3 regions of the Stenotrophomonas sp. 107298_Sma genome follow, and region 1 is predicted to be linked to each of the others. Evidence: predicted binding sites of a transcription regulator. Region 1 holds the regulator's gene; each other region holds the start of a gene.

What was found. The regulator FliA, encoded in region 1, starts transcription of late flagellar genes. The targets are predictions, from matches to a motif close to TAAAGTTTNNCNNNCNNNGGCCGATAA.
Region 2: a site for FliA is predicted at 1,151-1,177, ahead of ACZK2G_RS06470 (methyl-accepting chemotaxis protein). Genes of this name have one in related genera too.
Region 3: a site for FliA is predicted at 859-885, ahead of ACZK2G_RS19470 (methyl-accepting chemotaxis protein). Genes of this name have one in related genera too.

The regions. Positions count from the first base shown of each region.
Region 1 is NZ_CM151094.1:2,171,124-2,173,385, forward strand. It holds gene ACZK2G_RS10110 (protein phosphatase CheZ) at 1-291, opposite strand, end outside; gene cheY (chemotaxis response regulator CheY) at 291-683, opposite strand; gene ACZK2G_RS10120 (RNA polymerase sigma factor FliA) at 741-1,484, opposite strand; gene ACZK2G_RS10125 (MinD/ParA family ATP-binding protein) at 1,481-2,262, opposite strand, start outside.
Region 2 is NZ_CM151094.1:1,373,321-1,375,582, forward strand. It holds gene ACZK2G_RS06460 (glycosyltransferase family protein) at 1-475, shown strand, start outside; gene ACZK2G_RS06465 (barstar family protein) at 503-895, opposite strand; gene ACZK2G_RS06470 (methyl-accepting chemotaxis protein) at 1,209-2,262, shown strand, end outside.
Region 3 is NZ_CM151094.1:4,204,692-4,206,953, reverse strand. It holds gene ACZK2G_RS19475 (arylamine N-acetyltransferase family protein) at 1-710, opposite strand, end outside; gene ACZK2G_RS19470 (methyl-accepting chemotaxis protein) at 914-2,262, shown strand, end outside.

The DNA.
Region 1 (2,262 bases):
GGCCAGGTCCAGGGTGCGGTGGGTGGCCTGTTCGGTCATCGCCACCACGTGGTCCAGGCGCGCGCAGGCGTCGTCCAGTTCGCCGGCTTCGTCAGGCACGGTCGGCAGCTCACCCAGCGCCTGTCCCAGCTCGCGGGCCAGCCGCGAAAGGCCGCTCATCATCGGCTGCGTGCGCAGTGCGACCAGCCCGTCGATGCGCTGCCGCCACGCGGCTTCGTCACCGGACTCGAGTGCGTCCAGGGCTTCCTGAAGGCGCAGGGCGAGGGCGTTCCTGTCGACCGTGGTATCCATCAGGCGCTGGCCGCCAGGCGTTCGAAGATCTTGCCGAGCTTCTCTTCCAGGGTCTGCGCGGTGAACGGCTTGATGATGTAGCCGTTCACGCCGCTCTGGGCGGCTTCGATGATCTGCTCGCGCTTGGCTTCGGCCGTCACCATCAGCACCGGCAGTGTCTTCAGCTTGGCATCGGCGCGGATCGCCTTGAGCAGTTCGATGCCGGTCATCACCGGCATGTTCCAGTCGGTGACCACGAAATCGAACGGCTGGCTCTGCAGCAGCGACAGCGCGGCATGCCCGTCCTCGGCTTCGGCGGTATTGGTGAAGCCCAGATCGCCCAGCAGGTTCTTGACGATCCGACGCATGGTCGAGAAGTCGTCGACGATCAGGATGCGCATGTTCTTGTTCAAAGCAGAGTTCCTTTGTTGTTCAGTCCGGGCGGCCGGGGGCAGCCGCCTCGGGCATGTTCATTCTTCGAGGCCGGCGTCCGCCGCCTCGAAAATCTTCAGTCGACCACGCAGGCGCAGCACTGCCTGGCCGTGGATCTGGCAGACCCGCGATTCACTTACGCCAAGCACCGCGCCGATCTCCTTCAGGTTCAGCTCCTGCTCGTAGTAGAGCGACAGCACCAGCTGCTCGCGCTCGGGCAGGTGGCCGATCGCCTTGCCCAGCTCGCGGCCGAACTCGCCGCGTTCCAGTACCTGCTGCGGGGTCGGGCCGCCCTGGGTGACGGTGTCCAGCTCGCCCTGGTCTTCGATGCGCGACTCCAGGCTCAGCACCTGGCCACGTGCGGCGTCTTCCATCAACCGCAGGTATTCGGGCAGCGGCATTTCCATCGCCGCGGCCACTTCGGTGGCGCTGGCGGCGCGGCCGCTGCTCTGCTCCAGGCGGCGGATGGTGGCGGCGGCATCACGAGCGCGGCGGTGCACTGAGCGGGGCACCCAGTCGCCACGGCGGATCTCGTCGATCATCGAGCCGCGGATGCGGATCGACGCATAGGTCTCGAACGAGGCGCCCTGGTCGGCGTCGTAGCTGCGCGAGGCTTCGATCAGGCCCATCATGCCGGCCTGGATCAGGTCGTCGACCTCGACGCTGGCTGGCAGGCGCGCGGCCAGGTGGTGGGCGATGCGCCGCACCAAGTCCGAATGCTGGGCGATGACTTCGTTCGCCGCCGAGCGCTGCACTTCCCTGTACTGGGCTGCGCCTTTCATGCCGTCACCCCACGCTGCTTGAGGATGCGTTCGAGGAAGAATTCGACGCCGCCACGCGGTTCGGTCGGCGCCTGCCAGCGCGCGGTACGGCGCGCGATCTCGGTGATCGCCAGCGCGGCCGGGCTGGACGGATAGGCCTTCACCACTGGCTGCTGGCGCTGCACCGACAGGCGCAGCCAATCGTCCTGCGGAACGCAGCCGAGGTAGTTCAGCGAGACATCGGCGAGGAACTTCTCGCAGACACGGGTCAGCTTTTCGTACAGCACGCGGCCCTCGTTGGGGTCGCGCACCATGTTGGCCACCACCTGGACGCGGTCCACGCCACGCTCGCGCGACAGCACCTTGATCAGTGCGTAGGCGTCGGTGATCGAGGCCGGCTCGTCACAGACCACCACCACGGTGTCCTGTGCGGCCTGGCAGAAGGTCAGTACGCCATCGTTGATGCCGGCGGCGGTGTCCACCACCATGATGTCCAGCTCGCGTTCCAGCTCGGAGAACACGTTGACCAGGCCGACGTGCTCGGCCGGGGCCAGCTCGGCCATGTGGCGGCGGCCGGACGCGGCCGGGACCACCAGCACGCCGTTCGGGCCTTCGACGATGACGTCATCCAGCGAGCAGCGGCCGGCGACCAAGTCGGCCAGGGTAAAGGTGGGGTTCAGTCCCAGGATCACGTCGATGTTGGCCAGGCCGAGGTCGGCGTCCAGCAGCAGCGTGCGCTTGCCCATGCCGGCCAGCGCCACGGCCAGGTTGGCGGACACATTCGTCTTGCCCACGCCGC
Region 2 (2,262 bases), 800 kb from region 1:
GAAGCGCCATCCGGAGTGGCCGTTGCTGACCGTCCTGCGGAGTGGTCCTTCGGACGAGGACGAGGGCGGTGCCGCGAACCTGCGGATCGTCCGCGAGCGCCTGCCCGATGAGGAAGTGCAGCGCCTGCAGAACGAACATGCGTTCCACCTGTGCCTGTCGCAGACGGAAGGCTGGGGCCACTACCTGGTGGAGGCGATGAGCTGTGCGGCGGTGGTGATCACCTGCGATGGCGCGCCGATGAACCAGATGATCGACGACAGTCGTGGCATCCTCGTTGCTGCCCATGAGGGCCAGCCCTGCCACTTGTCCAGGACCTGGCACGTGGACGAGGCGGCGCTGGAACAGGCCATCGAGCGTGCCTTGGCGATGGATGCGCTGGAGTGGAGCCGTTTGGGCGCGGATGCGCGCGCGTGGCATCTGGCCAGCGAGGTCGCGTTCCCGAAGCGGCTGGGTGAGGCCCTGGCCAAGCTCTGAGGCGAACACGCTGTGGTTGGTGCGTGCTCAGGCGGGGACCAGCGTGACCTGCGGGTGGCCGTTGAAGATCTCCATCACGATCTCGAAGTAGGTCTGTCCCTGGCCCTGTTGCAGCGCCGCCAGCTGGTCGGCGATCACCGCGGTGTTGAAGGTGCCGGCCTGATCGAGTTTTGACTGCGGCCAGGCCTGGGTGGTCCTGCGGCCCAGTGCTTCGCGGCTGTGCTCGATGTCGCGCCACACAACCGTGGTGGAGGCATGACCAGCGAGAGCGCCGTAGCCACCCCACAGCAGATCATTCAACGCGTCCAGGCTGGGTCCCAGCTGCCAGTCTTCGTCGGCCATGAACACGCGATTGATTTCCACGTAGAGACTGGCGATGTCGTTGATGGACGCGCCTTCGATGTGCAGGATCCGGGTCATCTGCCGACTGTAGCCGTCCCGGGCGTCGCCATGTCATGACATGCCCGGTCCGGGACAGTTCTGTCATGTGCAGATAATCCAGGATCATCGTGCACAGGGCCTGGCGTGATTATGGCGTTAAATCCATGTGATTTTCATCGGGCGCTGGCGTGTCAGCGGTATTCGATAAATGATATGGCGCCATTATCCGCTTGTTTATTTTCTGACTACCTGCACAGTTTCATGTATTTGGATCGGTCCATATATAAAGTCCCGTAAAGTTTCCCGTCGCTGCGCCGCCATCGAACGTACGGCCACGATCAAGGGAATTGAGATGCTTGCCTTACGTAATCTCCGTGTGGGATCCCGGCTTGGCGCCGGCTTCGGTCTGCTGCTGCTGTTCATCATGGCCATCGTCGGCCTCGTGCTGTATGGAAATCACCTGAAGTCCGCCCAGTTCGAGAAAGTGGTGGACGTCAACATGGTGAAGATGCGTTTGTTGAATGACATGCTTGATACCAACAACGCAGTGCTGATGCATCGCCGCCTGATGGTGATCAAGCGTGGTGACGAGTTCGACAAGGATTACCAGCGTGCCCAGGAGTTGTCGCGGACCTATGACGGTATCTGGGCCAAGTACATCAAGATTCCGCGTGATGCTACCGGCGACACCCTGGTTGCACGCATCGAGGCCGCCCGCAAGGCCACCGATGCGTCAACCCAGCAACTGCATGAGCGCATGAAGTCCGGGGATTTTGATGGCGCAGCGAAGGAGCTGCTGGCCGAGCACGGATTGGCAACGGCCTGGAATGAATCCATTTCGGCCCTGCTGCGCCATCAGGAAACGCTGACCGAACGCAGCCGCGAAGAGTACCGCGCAACAGAATCGTGGACCGGCACGCTATCGATCGCGTTCGGGGCACTGAGCCTGTTGCTGGGCACGTTGGCGGCCTGGGCGATCACCCGCAGCCTGACCCGCCCGCTGGAAGGAGCGGTGAAGCTGGCCGATGGCATCGCCAATGGCCGTCTGGACAGCAGCATCGACGCCACCGGCAATGACGAGGTGACCCAGCTGCTGAAGTCGATGCAGCGCATGCAGGCACAGTTGCAGTCGGTGATGGCGGCACAGGGCGAGCTGGCCCGCCAGCACGATGCCGGCAGCCTCAGCTACCGCATGGATGAAAGCGCGTTCCCCGGCGACTACGGGCGCATGGTGCACGAGACCAATGCGCTGGTCGGCTCGCACGTGCAGGTGCAGAACCGCTTGATCGAGGTGATGAAGCACTACGCGCGTGGCGACCTGTCGGTGGACATGGATCCATTGCCCGGCGAGAAGGCGGCGATCACCCAGGCGATGGATGAGACCAAGAGCAGCCTGTCGGCGATCA
Region 3 (2,262 bases), 2.0 Mb from region 1:
CGCTTGTCCGGTGCCTGCCCGGGCCGGTACTCGGTGTAGTTGCCGCTACCAATGGTGCGGCGCCAGTCCGGTCCGGTCAGCGACGCACGCAGCTGGCCGGGGAAGCTCGAATCCGGATGGGTGCACACGTACCAGTTGCCCACCACGTTGTCGATCGGGGCCGGTGACTGCAGGTCGAAGCGATACATCGCCCGCCAACCATCGCTGGACTCGGCGGAGAGCACGAAGTCTCCGTCGCCGGGCAGCCGCTGCAGCAGATAGCGTTCGTGCGGCGTTGCCTGCGGCTGCGCACCCTGCAGGCGCAGAGGTACGGTCGGGGTCAGGCTGCCGAAGCCGGCGTCCACAAGCCATTCGTCACCGTCTACGTGCACGCGCAGCAGCAGGTGGGTGCGCGCCGTGAGCTCGCCGTCCCGTGCCGCCAGTAGAACGCGCGCGCTCAGCGGCTGCGCATCGAAGCCCAGCGCCTGCAGCAGCGCCAGCAGGCCGCCGTTGAGTTCGAAGCAGTAGCCGCCACGACGTTCATCGAGCAGTTTGCGCTGCACGCTGTCCAGGTCGATCGGCACTGCATCGCGCAGCAGGCAGCTGAGGGTTTCGAATGGCAGCAGCGCGTTGTGGCGCTGCTGCAGCAGGGTCAGGCCAGCCAGCGTTGGCGGTGGCGGTGCATCCAACTGCAGGCGCTGCAGGTAGCGGGGGACATCGAGCGTCGTCATGCGGCCACCGGTCGGGGGAGGGAGGTCCACTGTGTTCCCCCAACCGGGGTTGAGGTCAAGCACTGCGCGGGTGTCATCCCCCCGTCGCCTATGCCGGGTACAAAGGCCGCGTCCGCCAGCAAACGGTGGGACTGAACCAAAAAAAACCTAAAGTTGCCCCATATCCAGCCGATACAGGTGCGTCCTTCCGCCTGGAGTCTGTCATGTCGGCCGTTGTCCCCCACCTCCGGTCCCTGCGCATGCGGCTTGCCGCTTTGCGCTCGGCGTCCCCCGGCCTGCTGCTGTGGCTGCAGCCGCACCGGCTCAGCGTGGCCAACAAGCTCAAGGCGACCCTGTGGGTCTGTGGCCTGGGCCTGATCGCGATTGCCGCCGTCTACGCGTGGACCGGCCATGCCAGCACGCAGGCAGCGCGCAGCCAGGCCAGCTACCAGCACGGCAGCGATCTGGCCGCGAGCCTGGCCACGCGGGTGGCCGAGGCGCGTCGTCTGCAGACCCAGTATGCACGCAGTTTCGATGATGCCGACCGCGCGCAGCTGCTGGCGACGCAGAAGGCGCTGCAGGCCGATCTGCAGGCGCTTCGCGCGATGCCGATGGACGCCGGACGGCGCAAGGCGCTGCGGGCGCTGACCGAAGCCGCCGGCGCGTTCTCGCAGGGTGTGGCCGCCCTGTTCGAACGCGTCGATGAGATGGGTCGTGGCGATGCCGGCCTTGCCGCGCAGCTGCAGCAGGCCGCTGACACCCTGCAGGCGCAGGTGGATGCGCTGCAGCGGCCGTCGTTGGCGCTGTCCCTGCAGAAGATGCGCCGACAGGAAGCACTGCTGCTGCTCGATGGCGACTCCACCCATGCCGACCGTGCGAGCGAAGAGAAACTGCCATTCGATCTCGGGCTGGTGGGCCTGCCGACCGATGCGCAGGATGCCCTTCGCAACGGCATGGAGGCCTATCAGGTCGCGTTGCTGGGCTATACCGCCGCCCGCGTTGGCCTGGATGTGGAAGCACAGTCGCTGCTGGACACCGCGGCCAGCGTCGCACCGGCGCTGAGCGCCTTCCAGCAGGCCCAGGTCGCCGCGCTGGGCAAGGCACAGGCGCGCCAGCAGGCCGGTGCACGCACCATGAGCGTGCTGTTCGCAGTGACCCTGCTGCTGGTCGCCGGTGTGCTGATCACCAGCCTGATACTGGTGCTGCGCGCGGTACGCCAGCCGATCCAGGACACCCTGCGCTTCGCCAGCGACATTGCCGAGGACCGCCTGGACACCACGCTGCGTGTGTACAACGCCAACGACGAGATCGGCCAGCTGGCCCAGCGCCTGGTCCACATGCAGCAGCGCCTGCGCGCGCGTATCGAAACCGAGCGTGCGGTAGCGCGCGGCAATACCCGCGTGCGACAGGCCTTGGACAGCGCACAGACCGGCTTGATGGTGGTCGATGCCGAAGGCCAGGTGGCGTATGCCAACCCTGCGCTGCTGCAGCTGCTGGATCTGCAGGCCGAAGACCTGGTGGGCGGTGACGCGGTGCGCCTGCACCCGGCGCTGGCCAGCCTGGCCGGCGTGCG